2 regions of the Chryseobacterium cupriresistens genome follow, and region 1 is predicted to be linked to the other one. Evidence: riboswitches for the same ligand, from Rfam matches in the RefSeq annotation. Region 1 holds a riboswitch; the other holds the start of a gene.
What was found. Region 1 has a riboswitch for cobalamin ahead of ACLI50_RS16425 (TonB-dependent receptor plug domain-containing protein). Riboswitches for the same ligand answer to the same signal wherever they lie in the genome.
Positions count from the first base shown of each region.

Region 2: it holds a riboswitch for cobalamin, as region 1 does, so the genes downstream of both, metE (5-methyltetrahydropteroyltriglutamate--homocysteine S-methyltransferase) here and ACLI50_RS16425 (TonB-dependent receptor plug domain-containing protein) in region 1, are expected to answer to the same signal.

Region 1 covers NZ_JBKKJT010000005.1:441,571-445,292, reverse strand. Annotated here, with positions in the region: gene ACLI50_RS16430 (YncE family protein) at 1-23, opposite strand, end outside; gene ACLI50_RS16425 (TonB-dependent receptor plug domain-containing protein) at 20-2,053, opposite strand; cobalamin riboswitch at 2,163-2,347, opposite strand; gene ACLI50_RS16420 (transporter) at 2,440-3,387, opposite strand; gene ACLI50_RS16415 (cytochrome-c peroxidase) at 3,400-3,722, opposite strand, start outside.
Region 2 covers NZ_JBKKJT010000003.1:724,490-728,211, reverse strand. Annotated here, with positions in the region: gene metE (5-methyltetrahydropteroyltriglutamate--homocysteine S-methyltransferase) at 1-2,242, opposite strand, end outside; cobalamin riboswitch at 2,422-2,608, opposite strand; gene ACLI50_RS12135 (Lrp/AsnC family transcriptional regulator) at 2,804-3,265, shown strand; gene ACLI50_RS12130 (hypothetical protein) at 3,349-3,722, opposite strand, start outside.

The DNA of each region.
Region 1 (3,722 bases):
AAATAAAAGTTTAGTTTTCTCATAGGGTGAAGTTTAGAATAAGTTTAAAGTTTCTTCCGGGCATCGGATAATTGAGGACAACATCATAGTATTGATTGAAAATATTATTCATCTCAAGGCTTATTTTAAACTGATGATTCGCCCAGTTGAATTTTTTCTGAACAGACAAATCGTGCGTATACCAGGGCTGCACATAATTGTATTGAATGTTATCCTGATTCACGTCATATCTTTCTCCTACGTACATTGCACTGTAATTGAAACTCCAGTCTTTATAATCTGCCATAAGACTGAAAGATCCACTATGCCATGGGGTATAAGGAATCTGATTGCGATAAAACGTGTCTTCCGGATCACTTATATCTCTCGCGCTTTGATAGGTGTAGGAAAGCAAAGGTCGGAGGGTTACTTTTCCAAGCTGCATTTCAGTCTGTACATTCACATCTGCACCAATGATTTCAACCAATCCCAGGTTCATCATCAGCCAGCGGAACATGCTTCCGTTCGGAGCTGCCACAATTTTATCCTGTACTTTATTGTAGTAACCGTCTACTTTAGCATAAAATGTTTTAAAGAAACGGTTGTTATAATTCTTCTGATAAGTAAATCCTACATCATATTGATTGGTGAATTCCGGTTTCAGGTAGGTATTTCCGATATTGGTATAATACAAATCATTGAAGGTTGGAAGTCTGAAAATTCTTTTATAGAAAGCCCTTAGAGTAAGCTCCGGAATTTTTTCCGGCTGATAGCTCATAAACACCGCAGGTGTCCACTCTCTGGCATCTCCCGGTCTTTTATTTTTTCTTACTTCTTCAAAAGTAAAGGTTCCTAAAAGGCTTCCCATAATTTTGAATCTGTTCCACTGATAGGTTGTTGCCAATGCTACCAATGTAGTGTAGCGGGTAGGATAAGAAAAATTATCCAGATTGGCATCCAGGTTATTATACTGAAAATCTCCACTCAGGCTGACATCCCAATTGGGAGTGATTGAGTAAATATTGGAAGAGGAAAGATAAAGTTCCCTTTGGATATAGGTGTTATCGGTATAAATAATAGACTGCGAACGAACTGTGTCCATGAAATGGGTATAATCGTAAGCAAATTTTGCCTTAAGCTGTGTTTCAAATTTCGGGAACAGTTTTTTTCTCAGATTAGCCTGTACAAAATAATTCTCATCGGAAAGTCTCGCTCCTCTTCCTTCAAAGCGCCCGTTAACAATGGGTGCCGGCATTCCGCGGTTTGAAATATAACCATAGCCACGGATATTCCAGCTTCCGTTATTTAAAGTTCCGTTGAGAGAAGTTTCAAAACGTTTTGCTTTGATATCTGAGTCCTGTCTTTTTGCAATGGTATCATAGGCCTGTTGCCCATCAGGGTATTTCTTCGCATACCGAAATCTGTAAATTCCGTCACTCTGCATAAATTCGCCACTGAAGCTGGCAGAAACCTTGTCTGAAATCTTCTGTTCCAACCGGAATGAAGGATTAAAGAGATCAATAGAAGCACTTTTGGCTCTTACCACAAGGTTTGTTTTTCTATTCCCTTTAAACACAGGTGTTTTAGGCTGTAAATAAATGGATCCTGAAGAACCGAAATCTTTTGCCGGCTGAAAAATTTCACTTTTCTGTCCGTTATACAACGATATTTCTTCCAGATCATCCAAAGAGTACCTTCCCAGATCCACCAGTCCGTTTTGCGCATTTCCTAATTGAATTCCATCATAAAAAACCCCTACATGCTGGCTTCCCATGCTTCGGATGTTGATGGTTTTCAAACCACCCAATCCTCCGTAATCTTTAATCTGAACGCCTGAAAAATATCGCAGTGCATCTGCAACGGAATGACTGTTTAGTCTTTCCAACTGTTCTCCCTGCAGCGTTTGTGCCGGAAGGATTTCTTTAAAATTCTTTTTATAAAGATTGATTCCTTTAATGGTCTCTTCCTGAAGACTGTCTTTTTTCTTAGTTTGGGAAAACACAAGTTGAGATGTTAACACTAATATTGTGAAAACAGCTTTATGAATTGCAGAAGTAGTTAGTTTTGCTGTCATTAGCTCATTTAGGATAATGAAGACGCTAATGGGTATAAGAATACAACGACAAAGCACAGCTGTCACTGCACAGAATCATTGATGTCCTAAGCTTTATTCCACGAAAGCGTCAAACGATTATTGTCTGGCAGGTCTTCTGACTTACTCCATTTTTGAAATCCTTCCCATTAAAAAACAGTGGATATATTCTTCAAAAACTTTGGTGCGGAGCTTACAGCAGCGGGTCTGTCCCGGATTTTCACCGGATTCCCTTTTAAGAGCTTTTTACGGCTCACCAAATTCCGGCAAAGATAAATAATTATTCCTAATCCCCAACTAAAATCATGATTTATAAACAATTAAAGCTCCCGAAGGAGCTTTAACATGATTTCAATAAGGGTTTCGCTTTAAATGCCAATATTCAGGAAAACACTGAATCTTGATTGAGCTTCAATATCTCCTCCCGCCAGATGCGTGTACATGGGAAGCATAAGTTCACTTCCCAGGCTCAGCTTTTTGTAAGAGGCTTCAAATCCCAGTTTTCCGTACAAAGCGCTACCAGCAGTATTCGGCAGTGCCTCATCAAACTGTTTGTTCTGAGCGTAGACTTCACCCTGAACTCCAGTTTTTACAGAGAATATAGATTTTTCATTTCCTGCAACCTGATAAAAACCTGTTGCTGCATAGTTCCATTGGTTTCCAAAACGGTAATTTTTCCTGTTCTCTGTTTTAATGGTGTAATCTGTATTGACCAGTACGGCTACTTTATTTTTCTGAAATTTATAATTCAAAGCCGCCTGATAATCCCAGCTTCCGGTTCCCAGCTGAAAGCTTGGGTTGACACCGGATGCTCCTTTTTCATCAAACTTGCCAAGTGGAATTTTCACTCCCAAACCTCCACTCAGATGATGAAAATTATCTTTAGAGCTCATCAGCTGGTAAATTCCCATCAGGTTTAAATCTCCTATTCCATTGATTCTGATATCTCCCTGCATCGTTTTCTTTTCATGGAAATGGAAGGGCAGACTTACATAAACACTTAGTTTTTTAGTCAGTGGAATCTTCCCCCAAAGCTGCAGGGTATTGAAATACTGATCCTGCGTGAGGTCTTTTACAAATAAGTTTTCCTTGGCTTTGTAATGCTGGGCAAAGTACTTGATTCCGATAAACTGTGGATTCAGCAAAGATTCAAAGCCGGAAGATCCATTTCCTGCAGCACAGCCGCACGCATCACAATCATCATCAAAATCGAATCTGTTAAGCGTTTCGGGAGCAACATAAGCACTGTCTCTGATGGTTTTTGCCTGATACTGATTCAACAGGATCAAACTTACTATCAATATAATCTTCTTCATGTTTTTTATAAATTATTCTGCAAATTTTGGATTGGATATAAAACTTTTATCCGATAATGTTTTCAGGAACGCAATGATGGATTGTTTTTCCTGGCTGTTCATAGCAATTCCTATGTGACCATTCTGTTTAAGCTGTGGATCAAGATTAACATTATCTTCCACCTGATCCGAATAGAAATTAAGTACCGCCTCTAAGGTGTAAAATCTTCCGTCATGCATATAAGGTGCGGTATATTCCACATTTCTTAAACTGGGAACACGGAATTTCATCCAGTCGATCTGGTTAAGAGTAACTCTGTATCGTCCGGCATCTTTGAACTCCGTATTGTAATACA
Region 2 (3,722 bases), on a different contig from region 1:
CGGTTTCTTCCCAGTGTCTTGTCTTTAGTCCGCAATCCGGATTTACCCAGAGCTGATTGGCAGGAATGACATTCTGAGCCTTTCTCAGCAGCTCAGTCATTTCTTCTTTTGACGGAACTCTTGGTGAGTGAATATCGTATACTCCAGGACCAATTTCATTCGGATATTTGAAATCTGCAAAAGCATTCAGCAGTTCCATCTGAGACCGTGAGCATTCTATGGTAATGACGTCTGCATCCATATCGGCAATGTTTTCAATAATATCATTGAATTCGGAATAACACATATGTGTATGGATCTGGGTAGCATCTTCTACTCCGCTTGCTGAAATTCTGAAAGCTTCTACTGCCCATTTCAAATAGTTCTGCCAGTCTGTTTTTCTTAATGGAAGACCTTCTCTGATGGCAGGCTCATCAATCTGAATAATTCTGATTCCTGCTTTTTCCAGGTCCACTACCTCATCACGGATTGCCAAAGCAATCTGCTTACAAGTTTCTGAACGAGGCTGATCATCACGTACAAAAGACCACTGTAAAATCGTAACCGGACCTGTCAACATTCCTTTTACCCATTTTTCAGTCTGAGATTGGGCATATTGAGACCAGTACACCGTCATCGGAGTCGGGCGGGAAACATCACCGAAGATCACAGGGGGTTTTACACAACGGCTTCCGTAACTTTGTACCCAACCGTTTTGGGTGAATACAAATCCTTCCAGCTGTTCTCCGAAATATTCCACCATGTCGTTTCGTTCAAATTCTCCATGAACCAATACATCAATTCCGATGTCTTCCTGCCAGCGGATTGTTCTCTGCGTTTCCTCTTTCAGTAAGATATCATATTGTTCCGCAGTAAGTTCTCCTTTTTTGAATTTTGCTCTCCAGCTTCTCACTTCTGCGGTTTGCGGGAATGATCCGATCGTAGTGGTGGGGAACAAAGGAAGCTGCAATACTTCCTGTTGCTCTTTTTTACGGATTTTGAAGGTGTTTATTCTCTGAGCATCTTTTTCTGTAACAGCATCGGCTCTTTGTTTTACCTGATCATTATGGATAAGAGAAGAAGTTGTTCTACTCTCAATTGCTTTTTTATTTTCTTCAAATGCTTCAAAAATCTGTTCATTTTCCGTTCCGGAAGCCAGTTGTTTAAGCGTTACGACTTCCTTTACTTTTTGTTTTGCAAAAGCCAGCCAGTTTTTAATTTCCGGGTTAAGACTGGTTTCAAAATCCAGGTCACAGGGTGAATGAAGCAATGAACATGATGGTGCAATGAAAATTCTTTCAGATCCTAATTTTTCAACCGCTTTTCTGATGAAAGACAAGGATTTTTCATAATCATTTTTCCAGATATTTCTACCGTCAACCAGTCCTAATGAAAGGTTTAAACTGTCCGGAATAACATTCAGAATATCATCCAGCTGCTCAGGATTTCTAACCAGATCAACATGCAATGTATTCACCGGAAGGGAAACAGCAATTGATGCATTATCTTTTAATCCGTCAAAATAAGTGGCAACGATAAATTTCAGTTTCGGAAAACGTTTTCTGATTTCAGCATACACAGAAAGGTAAGTTTCTTTGGCTTTTTCTGTTAAATCCAACGCCAGAAAAGGTTCATCAAACTGAATCCATTCCGCACCCTGATCCTGAAGTTTGGTTAAAATCTCGGTATAGACTGGAAGAAGATTTACTGCCAAATTCAGCTTATCAAATCCCTCTTCTTTTTCTTTTCCTAATAACAGATAAGAAACCAGTCCGATAATCACCGGTTTTGCATTGATTCCCGCTTGTTTTGCTCCGGCAAATTCATTGAAAATCTTATCTGAACTGAGCTTAAACTGTTGATTTTTATAAAATTCCGGAACGATGTAGTGATAGTTGGTATCGAACCACTTGGTCATTTCCATGGCAGTGATATCCAATCCGTCTTTCTGATATCCTCTTGCCATTGCAAAATAAAGATCCAGCTCAGTATTGTTTTTTTTAAGCACCACTTCATGATACCGTGTTGGAATAGCACCTACGACAAGGCTCATATCCAATACCTGATCATAGTATGAAAAATCATTACACGGGATAAGGTCTATCCCTGCTTCTTTCTGGATATTCCAGTTTTGGTTACAGATAGTTCTTCCGGTATTCAGAAGTTCTTCCAAAAGGATTTTACCTGACCAGTACTGCTCGCAGGCTTTTTTGAGTTCTCTTTTGCTACCAATACGCGGATAGCCAAGAATGTGAGTTTGCATTTTTTTAAACTTTTTAATTAAACTTATTGGGAAAGTTCTTTAAAAGGCTTCGTAATGTTTTATCGGAAGAATTTTCAGGAAAGTCATGACATGGCAGACAGCGTAATTTCCTTTACAAAGGAAAATACCCGAATCTGATATATCATCTATATGACCCCAAAGCTTCAGACCGCGAAAGCATTGTCAATTCAGTAAAGGCAGGTCTCCTGACTTGTAACAGTTTCCGTCATCCTTCCCGCTTTTGGCAGTGGAGCTGCAAGGACAAAAACTTTTGGTGTGTTTACTTACAGTTGCGCGACAGCTCGTGATTTTCACACGATTCCCTATTAATATACCTTAAGTAAAACCTTTCCTGTTTGATGAAGTATCTGTAAAGAACTATACTTTTACCTTTAACAAAGGTTGTCAGTAAAAGCTTTTAATTTTGTGTAAAATTAGTAATACAGAATAAAACCACAATTGAAAACAAATAATTAAGCAAATTAAACTTCAAAAAGTAAAAATAAAAGCATATAATTCTGTACATTTGACTGTTTTAATTAATTAAAAGAATAATATTCTGTGGAACAACTCGATGATAAGGATGTACAGCTGCTCAGGCTCCTCCAGAAAAACGCCAAACTCACCGTTAAAGAACTTGCTAAAGAAGTGAACCTTTCTACTTCACCGGTTTTTGAAAGGGTAAAAAGGCTTGAACAGGAAGGTTTTATTAAAAGATATGCGGCAGTTCTTGATGCTGAAAAACTGAACCGCGGATTTACGGTTTTCTGCCAGATCAAACTTAAAATTCACGACCGGTCTGTGGGGTATGATTTTGTAAAAGAAATTTTAGAAATTGAAGAAGTTGCCGAATGTTACAATATTTCCGGAGATTTTGATTTCCTTCTGAAAGTTCAGGTGCGGGATATGAAGCATTATCAGGATTTTGTATTTAACAAGCTGGGATCCGTAGATTCTATCGGCAGCACGCACAGTACTTTTGTGATGGCTGAGGTGAAAAACAACCATGGACTGACGATATAGATTTCTTTTAAAGTTAACGCCGTCTGAGGATAAAAAAATCCGTCAATAATGACGGATACTATTATTGTTTTGTTTTTTAGTACTTAATTGGCAGCCGGATCCCTAAGTTCTGTTGTTAAACCTATTGATTTTAACAGGTTCTTACTGTCGAAAAGCAATGTTGTATAATGTTTGCCTTTTTTAAAAACCAGTTTTGACCCTCCAGGAAATTCACTGTCTGCTCCCGATTTTTGTATTTTGGCATTGTACTTACCGAACTTCGTTTTACTGTCCTGTAATGTACTTTTATTCAGAACAAGACCAAAAGGAAGCCCTTCCACAATGACAGATTTATTGTCTGAAGTCACAAAAAACATCTCATTGATACTATTGTCTTTTCCCAGGCTGCAATAAAGCTCCAGTCCTGTTTTCATAGGCCATTTTGCATATTTTTCTTCGTTGGCATCTTCATAAAAAA